DNA from 2 places in the Flavobacterium sp. B330r genome. Region 2 is predicted to be linked to the other one. Evidence: riboswitches for the same ligand, from Rfam matches in the RefSeq annotation. Region 2 holds a riboswitch; the other holds the start of a gene.
What was found. A riboswitch is a leader RNA that binds a small molecule or an ion and turns the genes downstream of it on or off. The one in region 2 is predicted to bind cobalamin.
Positions count from the first base shown of each region.

Region 1: it holds a riboswitch for cobalamin, as region 2 does, so the genes downstream of both, QLQ95_RS19370 (TonB-dependent receptor) here and QLQ95_RS03885 (TonB-dependent receptor plug domain-containing protein) in region 2, are expected to answer to the same signal.

Region 1 covers NZ_CP124860.1:4,359,440-4,362,866, forward strand. The annotation lists gene QLQ95_RS19365 (alginate export family protein) at 1-1,012, shown strand, start outside; cobalamin riboswitch at 1,058-1,260, shown strand; gene QLQ95_RS19370 (TonB-dependent receptor) at 1,375-3,423, shown strand; gene QLQ95_RS19375 (YncE family protein) at 3,420-3,427, shown strand, end outside.
Region 2 covers NZ_CP124860.1:859,349-862,775, reverse strand. The annotation lists gene QLQ95_RS03885 (TonB-dependent receptor plug domain-containing protein) at 1-1,812, opposite strand, end outside; cobalamin riboswitch at 1,841-2,048, opposite strand; gene cobC (alpha-ribazole phosphatase) at 2,114-2,647, opposite strand; gene QLQ95_RS03875 (adenosylcobinamide-GDP ribazoletransferase) at 2,632-3,417, opposite strand.

The DNA.
Region 1 (3,427 bases), 2.2 Mb from region 2:
TTCTAAAGTCGGAAGCATAAATTTTTATCAGTTGTTTTTGGAAACGAAATTTAAGGACATAAACTTTCGTCTAGGAAGACAAAATATTTTATTAGATAACGGCAGATTATTTTCGGATGCGCCTTGGGCTCAGCAGGGTAGAGCCCATGAAGGAATTCGAATTATGAAATATACGCCACATTTTGCCCATGATTTTTTCTTTGTTTTTACGAGAAAATACAATACAAGTTTTGAAAGTGCTTATTCTCCAGTTGCTTCCAATAAATACAAATACATGCTAGTGTACAACTTTAGTTATAATTCGAATAAAAATCTTTCTTTTAATTCTATAAATACAGTTGATTTTTTAGAGAAAACAAATTCAGAAACACTATACACTCGCGCCACTACAGGAGGAAGAATTGAGTTTAAAAAGAAGCAATGGTATTATACTTTAAACAGCTATTTGCAATTTGGTAGAAATCAAAAAGGGCAACATTTGTTTGCATACTATTTCCAGCCAGAAGTGAAATTATCATTGCCAAAAACTACTTTACGATTAGGAGCGGAGATAATTAGCGGAAGCAGTTTACAGACAGGGAAAGAAAATTCAGGAGACTTTGATGTTTTATATGGCGTTACTTGGAAGTTTAATGGAAACATGAATGTTTTTACACGTTTTCCTGCTGATGTTGGAGGAAAAGGTCTTGTGAATCCATATTTGTTTGCTTTGTTTCCAATAAATTCAAAACTTACGTTTCGTTCAGATTTTCATCTTTTTTATACACAATATTCTTTGCAGAATAATTTAAATCACACAATGTCAAAATTTTTAGGATTTGAAAATGATATTTCTATAAAATATGTTCCTATTAAAGAGTTAGAAATTAACGGTGCATTTTCATTTTATAAATCTACAGATTCAATGACAAACCTTCCCAAGGTACAAGACGTAGAAAAACTGTCGTTTTGGAGTTACTTGATGGTTTCGTATTCTTTTAATGCGATCAATTTTAGAAGAAACAAAAAATAATAGGCTTTAAAATCTTTCGAATTTACATTTTTAAAAGATAATTCTATCTTTGCGGCTGATTTTGGTCTATTTTTTCAATTCAGAAGAAATAGTTAAAAGGGAATCAGGTGTAAATCCTGAACAGACCCGCTACTGTAAGTTCTATTTAAGTCTTTAAACATTACTAATGCCATTGTTCGTTATTTCGAATGAGAAGGCCGTTTAAAGATGGAATAAGTCAGGAGACCTGCCACGATCACATAGTTTAAAACTTTCGTGGTATGAAGTTGATGACAAGATAATGACCTGCTATTTAGGATAGTTGGTCTATTTCTATGTTTTATAATTATTGCATCACGTAAAGTTTATTTAATAAAATCGTGATGTATAATTTGAGTAAAACTTTATTTTCTGTTTTTTTAGTATTAGTTCCTTTTTTGCTTCATTCTCAAGCAGTGACTGATAGTTCGCGGGTTTTAAAAGAAGTTGTTTTAAAAGGAAAACCCTACCAGGAAGTGATTCCCGTACAAAGTCTTTCGGGCGTTTTGCTTGAGAATTTGGCGACTCACAATGTCGCAGATGCTCTTCGTTATTTTGCTGGAACTCAAATTAAAGATTATGGCGGAGTGGGCGGACTCAAAACGGTTGATGTTCGTAATATGGGAACGCATCATGTTGGTGTTTTCTACGACGGAATTCAGCTTGGAAATGCGCAAAACGGCGTAACCGATCTAGGAAAGTATTCGCTTGACGACATGGAATCTTTGACGATGTACAACGGTCAGAAAAGTGAAATTTTTCAATCGGCTAAAGATTTCGCTTCTGCTTCTGCGATTTATTTGCGAACCAAACGACCTGCTTTTTCAGGCAATAAGAAAACAAATCTACTGGTTCGTTACAAAACAATGTCTATTGATTATCATGATCCTTCTTTTAGATGGGAACAAAAACTAAGCGACAAAGTCAGCTTGAGTGTAAGCTCTGAATACATCAAATCAAACGGACAGTATAAATTTAGGTATAAAAGAAAAAATCAAGACGGTAGCATTGCATACGATACCACAGCAACGCGATGGAACAGCGATATTGAAGCATTCCGATTGGAATCGGGCTTGTTCGGAAAAATAAATAAAGGAACTTGGGATGCCAAAGTGTATTATTACGATTCTGAAAGAGGCGCTCCAGGTGCCATTGTAGAAAATAAGTTTCGAGATGGTTTCCGTCAATTTGATAAGAATTTTTTCGGACAGTCTTCTTTAACGAAAGACGTTTCAGAGAAATATAAATTTCAGCTAAAAGGAAAATTTGCTTACGATTACACCCATTATATAGCACGAGATACAACCAATGTTTTAGGAGAAACCGTAACAGAAGGCGTGCAATCTGATGATAGTTATTATCAGCAGGAAGCTTATTTTTCTGCAGTCAATATGTACAGCATTTTGCCCACTTGGGATGTTTCGCTATCAACCGATTTTCAATACAATAAACTAAACGCAACTAGAAGAGGCATTCAGACACAGTTTTCTTTTCCGCAGCGTTATACTGCACTTGTTTCTCTGGCAAGTTCCTATCGATATGAAGGGTTTAAAGTTTTAGGAAATGTACTCGCAACTCGCGTTATCGAAGAAGTGAAGTACAATGCCAAAGCGCCCAATAAAACCGAATTTACTCCCGCTATATTCCTAGGTTATACTCCGTTTAAAAAATACGATTTCAATTTAAGGGCATTTGCTAAACGAATTTTCAGAATGCCCACTTTCAACGATTTGTATTATACCATGATCGGTTCGAGCACTTTGAGGCCAGAATACATGAATCAGTACGATGTTGGTTTTACGTATAATTTCCCCGTAAGGGAAAGCTTTTTTGATAAATTTTCTTTTCAAGCAGATGCTTATTACACCAATACAAAAGATAAAATTATTGCCGCCCCGACAGGAAATTTGTTTCGCTGGATGATGACCAATATCGGGCAAGTAAAAGGAAAAGGAATCGAAACGGTTCTGAATATGGCAACGCATTTTAATAAGCTAAGACTAGATGCCAATTTAACCTATACGTATTCTCAAAGTCAAGATTTTACAAAGTTTGTCGGTTTAGAAATGTCTTCTTATGGCGATCAGATTCCCTACACGCCTTGGCACAGCGGATCTGGAATTTTGAATGCGGGTTATGAATCTTGGAATTTCAATTACAGCTTTATTTATGTCGGAAAACGCTACAACGGAAATGTCAATAATATTAAAGTAAATGAAGTTCAGCCTTGGTATACGCACGATTTGGCGGTTCAAAAATCTTTCACATTCAAAAATTACAAACTGAACGGAGCGATTGAAGTCAACAACGCTTTCAAGCAGCAATATGAAGTGATTTACAATTATCCGATGCCGGGAAGAACATTCAAATTTATAATCAGTTTTGAGTTATGAAAAA
Region 2 (3,427 bases):
CATTGGTCTATATTCTAAACTTTGATAAAATGTATTCCAAAGATTTAAAACCTGAAATCCTACTTTAAAAGAAGACAAAAGTTTAAAATCGTAGTCAATTCCAATATTAGATACATTGTAGGCATCAACAATTTTATCAGGATCGTTGTCAGATTGTGTATAGACAAAGCCATTATAAAGAAATTGATAATAGGCAGAAATGCTTTTTCTTGAATAAGCAACAGAAGCTGTAACTTTATTAAAAGGAACAAAAAACAACTGTTTTTTGGTTTCAACATTTTCTGAAACTGTATAAGCGTAAGTTGCATTTGCAGTCAGGTTGTTTTTGCCATAACTTTTCTTCCAACTCAACAATGTTTCTGCTCCATAGCTATTTACTTTGTCTGTATTTTGTGGCATCCAAATACCATTTGTTCCAGGAACCCATCTTAGCAAATCTTTTATTTTCATGTAATAAAAGGTCTGAGTTATACTAAAATTTTGAAAAGTAAAAACATTGCCAATTTCTGCCTGATAAGAACTTTCGGGTTTTAAGTCTGGATTTCCGCCTTCTTCCCAATACAAATCATTGAAGGTTGGAATTCTGAAATTTCGTGATGCATTTAATTTCAAATTATATAATTTCCCAAACTGATAAGAAGAACCAACTGAAAATAGGACAGGAGATTGGTAGTTGTCTGTGAATTCTTTTCGAATACCAAATTCGTTTTTCCAATTAACTGAAGCATCTTGTTTAAGAAGTAAAGCTGCAGAACTTATTTCTCTTACATTGTCGCCAAAACCACTGCCATATCCTTTTGTTCGATTATATTCTAGGATTCCATTGGCTTGTAATGATTTGAATATTTGATACCCCAGATCTGCTTTTGTGATTAAGCCTTCTGTTTTTCCGTAAGTATAAATATTACTCGAATTATCGGCATAATATTGATAGTTCTCGAAAATATAAGCAGTTTTTAAATTGGTAGTAAACTTCCCAAAATTACCGTCATATTCTAGTAAGTTTCTATTAAAGCCATTAACATACTTACTTTTCATTTCCGATTCAGAAACCAAAGACGTATTTCTATCTGTGTTTGAGGTTTGGGTGTATAGTTTTAGAGTGTTTTTGGCATCAATTTTATAACCAGCATTAGCACTTAAAGTAATAACGTCATATTGGCCATTTTGGTTCCAGCGCTGTTCGCCTTTCCAGTTGTACTGGTTCAGATATTTATAATCGTTTGTCGAACTATTTTTAGACAATCCGATTTGAGCACTCCATTTTTTGTTAGAAATAGAAGTTTTATAGTTAATCCCAATCGTATTAAAACTACCATAATCTAGTCGTAAATTATTCTCAAAACGATTAAAAAACAACAAATCGTTGTTTAAATGAACGGTTCCTCCAACAGCACCGCTTCCATAAATCACGCTTCCGCCACCCGCTTTTACGCTTATCGAATTATAATCGGAACCCGAAATGGTATTAAAATCGGTGCTTCCGTTCATTTGGGAATTAATGTTAATTCCATTCCAGATTACTGCGGTCTGAGAAGAGGTAGTTCCTCTAAAAGCTACCGTAGATAGCATTCCGCGACCGTATTCTTTAAAGTAAATCGTAGAATTAAAGTTTAATAAATCGGTTAGAAGAGCTTCGTTTTTGCCAATAACAGAATCGTTTAATTTTAAAACAGATTGTGAAACTGAATATTTTTTTAAATTTTTGTCTGAAACCAATACTTCTTTAAGGCTGGTAATAGAATCGCTCTGCGCCCAAATAATCTGGCACATCACAAATAAACAAAAAGCAAGAAGTCGTTTTAAAGTCATAATTCCTTCACTCTTTTTCCCGAGAGCTCGATAAATTGTTACAAAGGCAGGTCTCCTGGCTTGCGTCTTGCTGTTTACCTTCCCATCACGCAGGGCGTGACAGTGGTGATGTAGTTACAGCAAGCATTCATTTTTGTGAACTTAGCTTACAGTTGCGGGTACAGCTCAAGAAATTACTTGATTCCCTTTTAATGTGTTTTTGAATTAAAAACACAACCTTAATTTGCTGCAAAGATAAAGTTAAAAATACTGATTATTCAAATTTCTTTTACGTTTCATGGAAAATTATAAATTATTTGCATTAAAAATCGATTTTTATAACTTCTCCGAAATCAACTTTATTATTGAAAGCGTCTTTTAATGGCAGTGAACTCTGATGGCACAAAATACTTCTGATGATTCCGGCGTGAGCCACAATAACAATTGGCTGATTTGTTTTAGAAATTGTTTCAGATAAAAAATTACCGACTCTTTCGTGTAATTCAACAAAAGATTCTCCGTTTGAAACTTTGATATTCACAAAATCTTCCATCCACGGATTGAGCTCCTCAGACGGAATTTCGTTCCAGCTTTTCAATTCCCAATCGCCAAAATTCATTTCCTTTAAACGTTCGTCTTCGTGATAAGAAATGGTTTTAATATTTTCTTGAATATGTTTTGCTAAAATGACACAGCGCTTTAACGGACTAGAGAAGATTATTGCCTCCGAAGGAAGTTCAGAAATAATTCTGCCGAAAATTTCATCAAATGGAACTGCAATATCAACATCTGATTGTCCGTAACAGATTCCTTTTTCGCAGATGGTTTCGGTATGGCGAACTAGATAAATTTCCATAAAAATAAAATACTTAAGTAAAATACCACTTCGCAAACTTGTTGTGTAGCGCCAAGACAATCTCCTGTATAACCGTCAATCCATTTCTGAAAATATCGCGCTAAAAAATATCGAGTTATATAAACGGGAATTATAGCCAGAAGAAATTTTAAATCAAAATAAGAAAATACAAGTAACGGAATTAATCCAAAAAAGAAAGAGCCAAAAACTTCTTTCCAAGTATATTGTTTAGCGATTGGTTTGCTTTTGCTAGAAGCATCTTCACGCGAATATTCGTGTGTAAAAATAATACTGATTGCCGCCAGACGACTCAAAGAATGTGCAGAAATGAATAAAAGGAAAATTAGTAAAATGTTATTAGTGAAAAGTAAAATAGATTCTGAAAGCAGTTTGAATTTTAGTAGAAAAAGTAAAACCAATCCGATTGCTCCATAAGCGCCAATAGCGCTGTCTTTCATAATCATTAGGATTTTTTCTTTGGTCCAGCCTCCACCAAAACCATCACAGACATCGGCAAATCCGTCTTCATGAAAAGCTCCAGTAGTTAAGATAGAAGCAATAATTGCCAATATAACAGCAATTTCCGTTGAAAGAAAAAATGAAAAAAGATAAAAAGCCAGAAAGGAAATACTCCCAACAATCCAACCAATAAATGGGAAATATCTTGTGGCTTTATTTAAATAATCTGGATGATGTGTAATGTTTTTTGGACACGGAATTCTGGTGTAAAACATTAAACAGGTGAAGAAAATATGTAGTTCTTTTTTCATTTGATTATAA